4 regions of the Nocardia sp. CA-135398 genome follow, and region 1 is predicted to be linked to each of the others. Evidence: riboswitches for the same ligand, from Rfam matches in the RefSeq annotation. Region 1 holds a riboswitch; each other region holds the start of a gene.
The links. A riboswitch is a leader RNA that binds a small molecule or an ion and turns the genes downstream of it on or off. The one in region 1 is predicted to bind S-adenosylmethionine.
Positions count from the first base shown of each region.

Region 2: linked by a shared signal. The riboswitch ahead of ACQP1T_RS28345 (amino acid ABC transporter permease) and the one ahead of ACQP1T_RS02480 (aminotransferase class V-fold PLP-dependent enzyme) in region 1 are both predicted to bind S-adenosylmethionine.
Region 3: linked by a shared signal. The riboswitch ahead of ACQP1T_RS03165 (rhodanese-like domain-containing protein) and the one ahead of ACQP1T_RS02480 (aminotransferase class V-fold PLP-dependent enzyme) in region 1 are both predicted to bind S-adenosylmethionine.
Region 4: linked by a shared signal. The riboswitch ahead of metX (homoserine O-acetyltransferase MetX) and the one ahead of ACQP1T_RS02480 (aminotransferase class V-fold PLP-dependent enzyme) in region 1 are both predicted to bind S-adenosylmethionine.

Region 1 covers NZ_CP192084.1:563,897-566,093, forward strand. Annotated here, with positions in the region: gene ACQP1T_RS02475 (LysE family translocator) at 1-554, opposite strand, end outside; SAM riboswitch class IV at 668-781, shown strand; gene ACQP1T_RS02480 (aminotransferase class V-fold PLP-dependent enzyme) at 828-2,150, shown strand.
Region 2 covers NZ_CP192084.1:6,406,914-6,409,110, reverse strand. Annotated here, with positions in the region: gene ACQP1T_RS28350 (amino acid ABC transporter ATP-binding protein) at 1-142, opposite strand, end outside; gene ACQP1T_RS28345 (amino acid ABC transporter permease) at 139-1,164, opposite strand; SAM riboswitch class I at 1,175-1,268, opposite strand; gene ACQP1T_RS28340 (hypothetical protein) at 1,591-2,197, shown strand, end outside.
Region 3 covers NZ_CP192084.1:692,890-695,086, reverse strand. Annotated here, with positions in the region: gene ACQP1T_RS03170 (Rv0361 family membrane protein) at 77-532, shown strand; SAM riboswitch class IV at 598-713, shown strand; gene ACQP1T_RS03165 (rhodanese-like domain-containing protein) at 728-1,144, shown strand; gene ACQP1T_RS03160 (O-succinylhomoserine sulfhydrylase) at 1,141-2,197, shown strand, end outside.
Region 4 covers NZ_CP192084.1:7,708,913-7,711,109, forward strand. Annotated here, with positions in the region: gene ACQP1T_RS34375 (TetR family transcriptional regulator) at 77-820, shown strand; SAM riboswitch class IV at 864-974, shown strand; gene metX (homoserine O-acetyltransferase MetX) at 1,214-2,197, shown strand, end outside.

The DNA.
Region 1 (2,197 bases):
GGGCGGCGCAACATCGCAACGGCCCGGGAGGCCAGCATGGCGAGCAGGATCATCTCGACGGCGGCAATGCAGCATTCGATGGCGCCGAGCGCGAGGGTGTTCAGGAACGTGACGTCGGTGAGGAATTGCGGCAGTACCGCCAGGTAGAACAGTCCGACCTTCGGGTTGAACATGCACGACACCACGCCCGCGGCGAATGCCGAGCGAATCGAGGGCGGGGCCTCCGTGGCCGACTGTCCGGACGGTGCGGTGGTATCAGCCCCGCGCTGCTTGCGGTGATCGATCAGCGCGCGAATTCCCAAGTACACCAAATAGATTCCGCCGATGATCTTGAGCGTCCGGTAGGCCGTCGCGGACTGTTCCAGTAGGGCGGCGACGCCAGCCGCGACCACGACGGCCCACACGATCCCGCCCAATGCCGAGCCGATCGCCGCGGCAATGCCGGGTCGCGCGTCCACGATCGAGAATCGCAGCACCAGGAACGAATCCGGGCCGGGCGTAATCGACAGCAGAATGCACAGGCCGACAAAGCTGAGCAGCAGGGAAGGCGTCACCTCTCGATCAGACCGCACATCACTCGGCATTGCAAGGTTATTTATTCAGCTGCATGTGTATGCAGTTGCGGTGCGGTTGACAGAGCGGCGGGGCATCTGTCAGTCTCGGTTCAGGTCATGAGTACCAGCATCAAGCCCCGGCTAGCTGGTCGGCAACCCTCCTCCGCGGTGGGGTGCTCCGGGTGACGACCAGGCCGCAGCCAGACCGGATGCGGCAAGCGCGGACTCGGATGATCACCAGATTTCGGGTCCCACAGCCGATGGGATTTTGTGATGACCGCTGCAATCGATAAAACCTGTGCCGCCCTCGCTCGGGTCTCCGGCGACGACCTTCAGGTGCCGCTCGTCCAGGGCGGAACGACCACCTACACGAACTTCGACTACGCCGCTAGCGCACCGGCGTTGGCGCAGGTCACCGATCGGGTGCAGCAGCTGCTGCCGTACTACGCGAGTGTGCACCGCGGTGCCGGTTACGCCTCGCGGATCTCCACCGAGTGCTACGAGGCCGCGCGCGGTTCGGTCACCCGCTTTCTCGACGCCGCCGACGATCAGGTCGTCGTATTCACCCGCAACACCACCGATTCGTTGAATCTGCTCGCCGCATGTGTGCCCGGCGACACCGTGGTGCTGGATATCGAACATCATGCGAACTTCCTGCCGTGGACCCGGCACGGCCGCCGCGTCGTCAGGGCCGCGGCGACCGTCGAGGAGACGATCCGTCAGCTGATCGCCGAATTGTGCAGTAAGCCAGCGGCATTGCTCGCCGTCACCGGTGCGTCCAACGTAACCGGTGAGGTGCTGCCGCTGGAGCGCCTGGCCACCATCGCGCACCAGTGTGGCGCCCGCATCCTGGTCGATGCCGCGCAGCTTGCGCCGCATCGCCGAATCAGCCTGCGCGCCACCGGAATCGACTACCTCGCATGCTCCGGCCACAAGCTCTACGCACCGTTCGGCGCGGGAGTGCTTGTCGGACGCCGGGATTGGCTCGATGCCGCCGAACCGTATCTGGCGGGCGGCGGGGCGGTTCGCGAGGTCACCACCACCAACGCGGAATGGGCAGCGGCGCCGCAGCGGCACGAGGCCGGTTCACCGAATGTCCTTGGTGCGGCCGCACTCGCCGCCGCATGTGACGCACTGTGCGCGATCGATCCGAAAACCCTTGCCGCGCACGAGCAAACGCTCGCCGATCGCCTGCGCGCCGGGCTGTCCGAGATTCCGGGCGTCAACCTGCTGCGCATCTGGGACGACAGCCCGGACACCGTCGGCATTGTCGCCTTCACCCTGGACGGATTCGTCCCCGGCCACGTAGCCGCCTACCTCTCCGCCGAACACGGCATCGGCATTCGCGACGGCCGCTTCTGCGCCCACCCGCTGCTCGCCCGCCTCGGCCTCGACGGCGCCCTGCGCGCCAGCATCGGCCTCGGCACCAGCTCCGCCGACGTGGACCGCCTGGTCGAGGCCATCGCCACCCTGGTCGACAAGGGTGCGTCGTGGAATTACGCCAGCACCGACGGACTCTGGAACCCGACCCCCGAAACCCGCCCCTTCGCCCACCCCGCCTCCACCGACGGCGCGGCACCCTGCTCGTTCGGCTAGGCGGAGCCCCTCGGGCTCGACGGGCAGCGTCCGGCTGACGCGTGCTG
Region 2 (2,197 bases), 2.8 Mb from region 1:
ACTTGCCGGAGCCGGACGGTCCGATCACGGTGACCACTTCACCGGCGCGCACGGTCAGGTCGATGCCAGCCAGTACGTCGGTGCCGCCGTAGGACTTTCGCACGCCGCGCACTTCGACTGCCGCCGCCACCGGCGCGCTCATCGGGTTGCCCCGCGCGGTGCGGCGGAACCGACTTCGGCGATTTCGCGTAGCCTGCGCCACACCCTCTGCACCGGTGTCGGTGGCGGCGTGCGGTGCGCGCCCTTGGCGTAGTGGCGTTCGATATAGAACTGCACCACCGACAGAATCGTGGTCAGCACGATGTACCAGACGGTGGCCACCATGAGCAGTGGCACCACCCGGCCGTTGCGCCCGTAGATCACCTGGACCTGGTAGAACAGTTCCGCGATCGCCATGACCGACACGATCGAGGTGCCCTTGAACAGGCTGATCACCTCATTGGTCGCATTCGGCAGAATCGAGCGCATGGCCTGCGGGACGATGACCGTGCGGAACTGGCGCACCCGTGGAATGCCCAGCGCCGCGGCCGCTTCCAGCTGCCCCGGATCGACCGAAATGTATCCGGCCCGGATGATCTCGGCCGCATACGCCGCCTGATGCAATGCGAGTCCGATGACCGCCGCGGTGAACCCGCTGATCACCCCGTTCACCTCGAAGGTGAGAAAGGAAGGGCCGAATGGGATTCCGAGCGAAATCGTGTTGTACAGGTAGGCGATGTTGAACCAGAACAGCAACTGCACGATCAGCGGAATCGAGCGGAACGCCCAGATATAGACCCACGAGATCACCCGCAGCACCGGATTATTCGACAGCCGGGCGATCGCCAATGCCGTGCCGATCAGGAATCCCAGTGCCGTACCCCACAGGGTCAGCTCCAAGGTGACCTTCAGCGCCGACAGCACCGATTTCGCGGTGAAGTACTTGGCGAACGTCGACCAATCCCAGCCGGGGTTGGTGGCCAGTCCGTGGATGAATTGTGCGAGCAGTACCAGTGCGATGGCACTGACCACCCAGCGCCACGGGTGCCAGGACCTGGCGATCGCGGGTGCATCGGTGATGCCTGCGGTAGCGGCGGGTGCACCCGATGCGGCGGCATCGGGTGTGTGGGCACCCGGTATCGGTACATCCGATACCGGAGTATCGGATGCGACGGACGCGCTCATGGTTCCGGTTCCTCCATCGTTCCCGGCGGAAGCACCCGCACCCGGTGACCGGGGGGTTGCTGCGACGTCGATGAGCCAGGTCTCTCGGTCGCTCTGGATGGTGTGTCCGACGCCGAGCACGGGTCGGTCAATGGGTCTAGCCGAAATATCATGCGAAGCAGGCGAAGTCCGGCACAAGGGTACGAATCAGCCTGAGCGCAGACCTTGTTTACATGGCCATGAGCAGGCACTATTGGCCCGGTTGTGCAGTGGATCGTGGCATTTCGGATATGGTTCTGCGCGCGCTGTTCGTCCGGATTGCCCCGCTGTGGTTTGCCGCGGCGGCGCGCGGCACGACCGTGTCGCTCGCCGAAATAGCCGCTGTTGCGAAGGTTTGCCGGAGTACTCTCGGACCTCGATTCGTGCCCGACGATGAGGAGGTTCGCCGTGACCCTGCTGCGCCGTCTGACGACGCTAACCGCCATCGCGACCGGTTCGGTCGCGCTGGCTCTCTCCCCCGGCATCGCCGCCGCCGGTCCGGCGCCGATGCCCGAACCAGCTGTTCCGGCCGCGACCTCCCCGCCTGCCCAGGCCGCGCCCGGTGATCTGTTGGCCGCTTACCGAACCGTTGTCGAGGCGCTGCGCACCTTCGGCATCGACCCGTTCCTATATCCCGCCGTCGCGCCGTTCTGCTCGGCCACCGGCAGCCTCGGTCTGGTCCCCGCCGTTGCGGGGGCGGTGCCCGGCCCGTGGCCGAAAGCTACGGTGGCCATTCCGGGCCTCGACCCGGCCGCCGTCAAGGCGGGGCAAGTCATGTTCACCTTCGTCCCCTACGGCCTCGGCCCGGACGGCACCAACGCCACGGGCATGAATGTCGCCTGGGTCAACCTGGCCAATGGCCGCAGTGGCGTCACCGCCATGGGATCGATCCCCGATGTGGTCCGCACGATGGTGCCCGCCGAAACCCCGACCGAGATAAGGCCACTGGCCGAACGTGCCATCCAAGACTTCTTCGCCGCCTTCCCGGTCGGCGGGGTACGCGCGGTTCCGGTCG
Region 3 (2,197 bases), 130 kb from region 1:
GCTTCTATCGAATCCGCGCGTCGCCGGTATCGGGGCCGAATGCCTGATACCACCGCCCACCAGGGATGATCGACTCATGACAGAGCAGCAGGGCACCGATGAAGAACCCGTAATCGTGGTCGATCAGACCGATCGTCGCTCCATGGTGCCGTTCATCGCGGCGGCCGTCTTCGCGGCTGTCGTGCTGCTCGCGATCGTGCTCGGTGCGGTGCTCTCGCCAGCTGAGAAAAATGTCACAGAATCGGACAAGATCGCGGCGGCGGTGCAGCGCTACGCGGAGGCCCGCACCACCACCGACAACACGCCGCCGCCTGGCGTGGCCTGTTCGGGATTCGACGAGAGCAAGACGCCGCTCGCCGGTCAGTTCGGTGGGGCCGCCGCCGGAAAGTCGATCAAGGTAACCAAGATTGAGAACGCGATCGTCGACGGCGATAAGGCCAAGGCGACGGTGACCATCGCGGTCGATGGGCGGGAGACCCCGGCGACCTGGAATCTGATCCGCTCACAAGACCGCTGGATCGTCTGCGGTTGATTGCTTATGCGCGACGCGAAATGGGGTTTGACATGGCGGCCCCTGCCCAGGCAATCTCATTTTCAGGTCATGAGTACCAGTGCCAAGCCCCGGCTGACTGGTCGGCAACCCTCCTCCGCGGTGGGGTGCTCCGGGTGACGACCTGGCCGCGACCCAATCCCAGGTGCGGCAAGCGTGGATTCACAGGAGGATCGCATGACATATGCCGGTGACATCACCCCACAGCAGGCGTGGGAGTTGTTGCAGGACAATCCCGAAGCCGTCTTGGTAGACGTGCGCACCGAGGCCGAATGGCGCTTCGTCGGTGTGCCGGATACGAGTTCGATCGACCGGCCGACGGTGCTGATCGAATGGGTGGACAGCAACGGCGCCCGCAACGGTGAGTTCGTCGAGCAGCTGAGCAAGGCGCTGGAGGGTCGCGATCCGGCGGCGCCGGTCGTCTTCCTCTGTCGCTCCGGACAGCGTTCCGTCGGTGCGGCCGTGGCCGCGACCGGGGCTGGTATCGCCCCGTCGTTCAATGTGCTGGAGGGCTTCGAAGGCCCGATCGACGAGTTCGGACATCGTGGCGGCTCCGGCTGGCGCGCCATCGGCCTGCCGTGGCGGCAGTCATGATCACCGGTGGTGCGTTCGACAAGCCGCTGCCCGAAGGCGTCGGTCCCGCCACGCTCGGTGTGCGAGGTGGGCTGCGTCGCTCGGGATTCGAGGAAACCGCCGAGGCGCTGTATCTGTCCTCCGGTTTCGTCTATGAGAGCGCCGAGGCGGCCGAGGCCGCGTTCACCGGCGATATCGAGCATTTCGTCTACTCCCGCTACGGCAACCCGACGGTCGCCATGTTCGAGGAGCGGCTGCGTCTGATCGACGGCGCCGAAGCATGTTTCGCGACCGCGAGCGGTATGTCGGCCGTATTCACCGCGCTCGGTGCGCTTTTGGGCGCGGGCGACCGACTCGTGGCCGCGCGCAGCCTGTTCGGCTCGTGCTTCGTGGTGTGCAACGAGATTCTGCCGCGCTGGGGTGTGGAGACGGTCTTCGTCGACGGCGATGATCTGGATCAATGGGAGCAGGCGCTTTCGGTGCCGACCCAGGCCGTGTTCTTCGAGACACCGGCCAACCCGATGCAGACGCTGGTCGACGTGCGTCGGGTGACCGAACTCGCGCATGCCGCGGGCGCGAAAGTGGTGCTGGACAACGTCTTTGCCACGCCGCTGCTGCAGCGCGGTTTCGACCTCGGTGCCGATGTGCTGGTGTATTCGGGCACCAAGCACATCGATGGTCAGGGCCGGGTGCTCGGTGGTGCGATCCTCGGCGCCCAGGACTACATCGACGGTCCGGTGAAAACCCTCATGCGCCATACCGGTCCGGCGCTGAGCCCGTTCAACGCGTGGACCCTGCTCAAGGGTTTGGAGACCATGCCGCTGCGGGTGCGTCATTCCACCGAATCCGCACTGCGCATCGCGCGGTTCCTCGAGAGCAACAAATCCGTCTCATGGGTGCGCTACCCGTACCTGGAGTCGCATCCGCAGTACGACCTGGCGATCAGCCAGATGAGCGGCGGCGGCACCGTGGTCACCTTCGAACTGAACGCGCCCGAGGACGAGGCCAAGAAGCGCGCCTTCGAGGTCCTCAACCGTCTGCGCATCATCGATATCTCCAACAACCTCGGCGACT
Region 4 (2,197 bases), 1.5 Mb from region 1:
GTCAAGAGAAAAATGTCGCACTCCGACATTTGACCGTTGAGGACACAAACCCGCCCGATTGCGATAGCATGGGGCCATGCTCGAGTCATCGACGCCGATCGGCGCGAGCGCCACAGCCGAGGACGCTGTGCGCGCCCCAGCGAATCCAGGGACCAGTGCGTCCGGCGGTCCGGGATTGCGCGAGCGCAAGAAGCAGCAGACCCGTTTGCGCATCATCGAGGTGGCACTCGACCTGTGCGACGCACAGGGATTCGACGCGACGACGGTCGAACAGATCGCCGACCGCGCGGATGTGTCCCCGCGCACGATCAACCGGTATTTCGACAGCAAAGAGGCCATCGTCCTCGGGCCGGTCAAGGATTTCGGACTGGCGATCGCCGAATGCCTGCGCGGACTCCCGGTCACCGGCAATGAGCTGCAATCGCTGCGCGAGGCCTTCTTGCAGGTCGTCGACCAGGCTGCGGCGAGTGTCGACGGACCGCTGTCATTCCGCCGCTTCCAGCAGATGCAGCGAATCCTGCGCAGCAGTCCGACGGTCAGCGCGCAGAGCATGGAACTGGCCGACGATAAAAACGCCGCGATCGCCGACGTGATCGCCGAGCGACTCGGCACCCAGCCCGACGCGCTGCCGGTGCGGCTGGTCGTCGGCGCCTGGCAGCTGATCGGCCATCTCAGCATGGAGTGCCAGAACTCGATCTTCGACGAGGAGGACACCGCCGCGGCCGCCGCCGAGGCCCGCAACGGATTCACCACATCGTTCGACGAATTCATGCGCGTGTGCACCGGGCGGCCCGCGACCGAGCCGGTGGAAACCCGGTAACGGATTTCAGTCGCCGCCCGCCCGCCGGTTACCATGTCCGTCAGGTCATGAGTGCCAGCGCGAAGCCCCGGCTTGCTGGACGGCAACCCTCCAGCAGCGGTGGGGTGCTCCGGGTGATGACCGGGCTCTCGATGGTCGAGGGCAAGCGCGCACTTCAGGAGGTTTTTCCGATGAGTTGTCGTCCGTCACCCGCACCCCGATAAGACCGCAGGCGAACAACCCTTTGGAGCACGATATGAGTGACCCCATCGCGTCCGCGGCCGGACTCCCGGTCTACCGGACCGCGGCCCGGTTCAGCCGGGTAGTTAACATCGGGGATGTGCGTTCCCTCGTGATTCCCCCGGCGTCGGCGACGCACTGTGCGCGGCGGGTCGGTTTCACGGCGGCGACGACGTGACTGTGACCGACCCTCGTACCGCGCGTTCCGCCACGGTGGCCCTGCCACCGCCGGACGGGAGGCTCGGCATCATCGCCATCGGGGATGTGCGGCTGGAGAGCGGCGCTGTCATCCCGGACGTTCATCTGGCCGTACAGCGCTGGGGCGAACTCTCCCCCGCACTGGACAATGTGGTGCTCGTCGAGCACGCGCTGACCGGCGATTCGCATGTCGTGGGGGTACCCGACGACATCCATCCGCTGCCCGGCTGGTGGGACGGCATGGTCGGGCCGGGCGCACCGGTGGATACCGACGAATGGTGCGTCGTCGCGACGAATGTGCTCGGCGGCTGCAAGGGCAGCACCGGCCCGTCGACGCTGGCGCCGGATGGAAAGCCTTGGGGCGCAAGGTTTCCGGAGATCTCGATCCGGGATCAGGTGACCGCGGAAGCGGCGCTGCTCGATCTGCTCGGCATCGAACGCCTGGCCGCCGTCGTCGGCGGTTCGATGGGCGGTATGCGAGTGCTGGAGTGGATGGTCGGCGCGCCGGAGCGGGTCGCATCCGCGCTGGTGCTCGCCGTCGGCGCACGCGCCACCGCCGACCAGATCGGCACGCAGACAACGCAAATCGCCGCCATCAAGGCCGATCCCGATTGGCAGGGCGGCGATTATCACGACACCGATCGCGCCCCGATGACCGGCATGGGCATCGCCCGCCGCATCGCGCACCTGACCTACCGCACCGAAAGCGAACTCGATCACCGCTTCGAGAACAACGCGCAGGGCGATGAGGATCCGCGCAACGGCGGCCGCTACGCGGTGCAGAGCTACCTGGATCACCAAGCCGAAAAGCTTTGCAGCCGTTTCGATCCCGCTACCTATGTGCTGCTGACCGAGGCGATGAACCGACACGATATCGGCCGCGGTCGCGGCGGCATCGCGGCCGCCCTCGCCGCCACCCCGGTGCCGTGCGTGGTCGGCGGCGTCGACTCGGATCGCTTG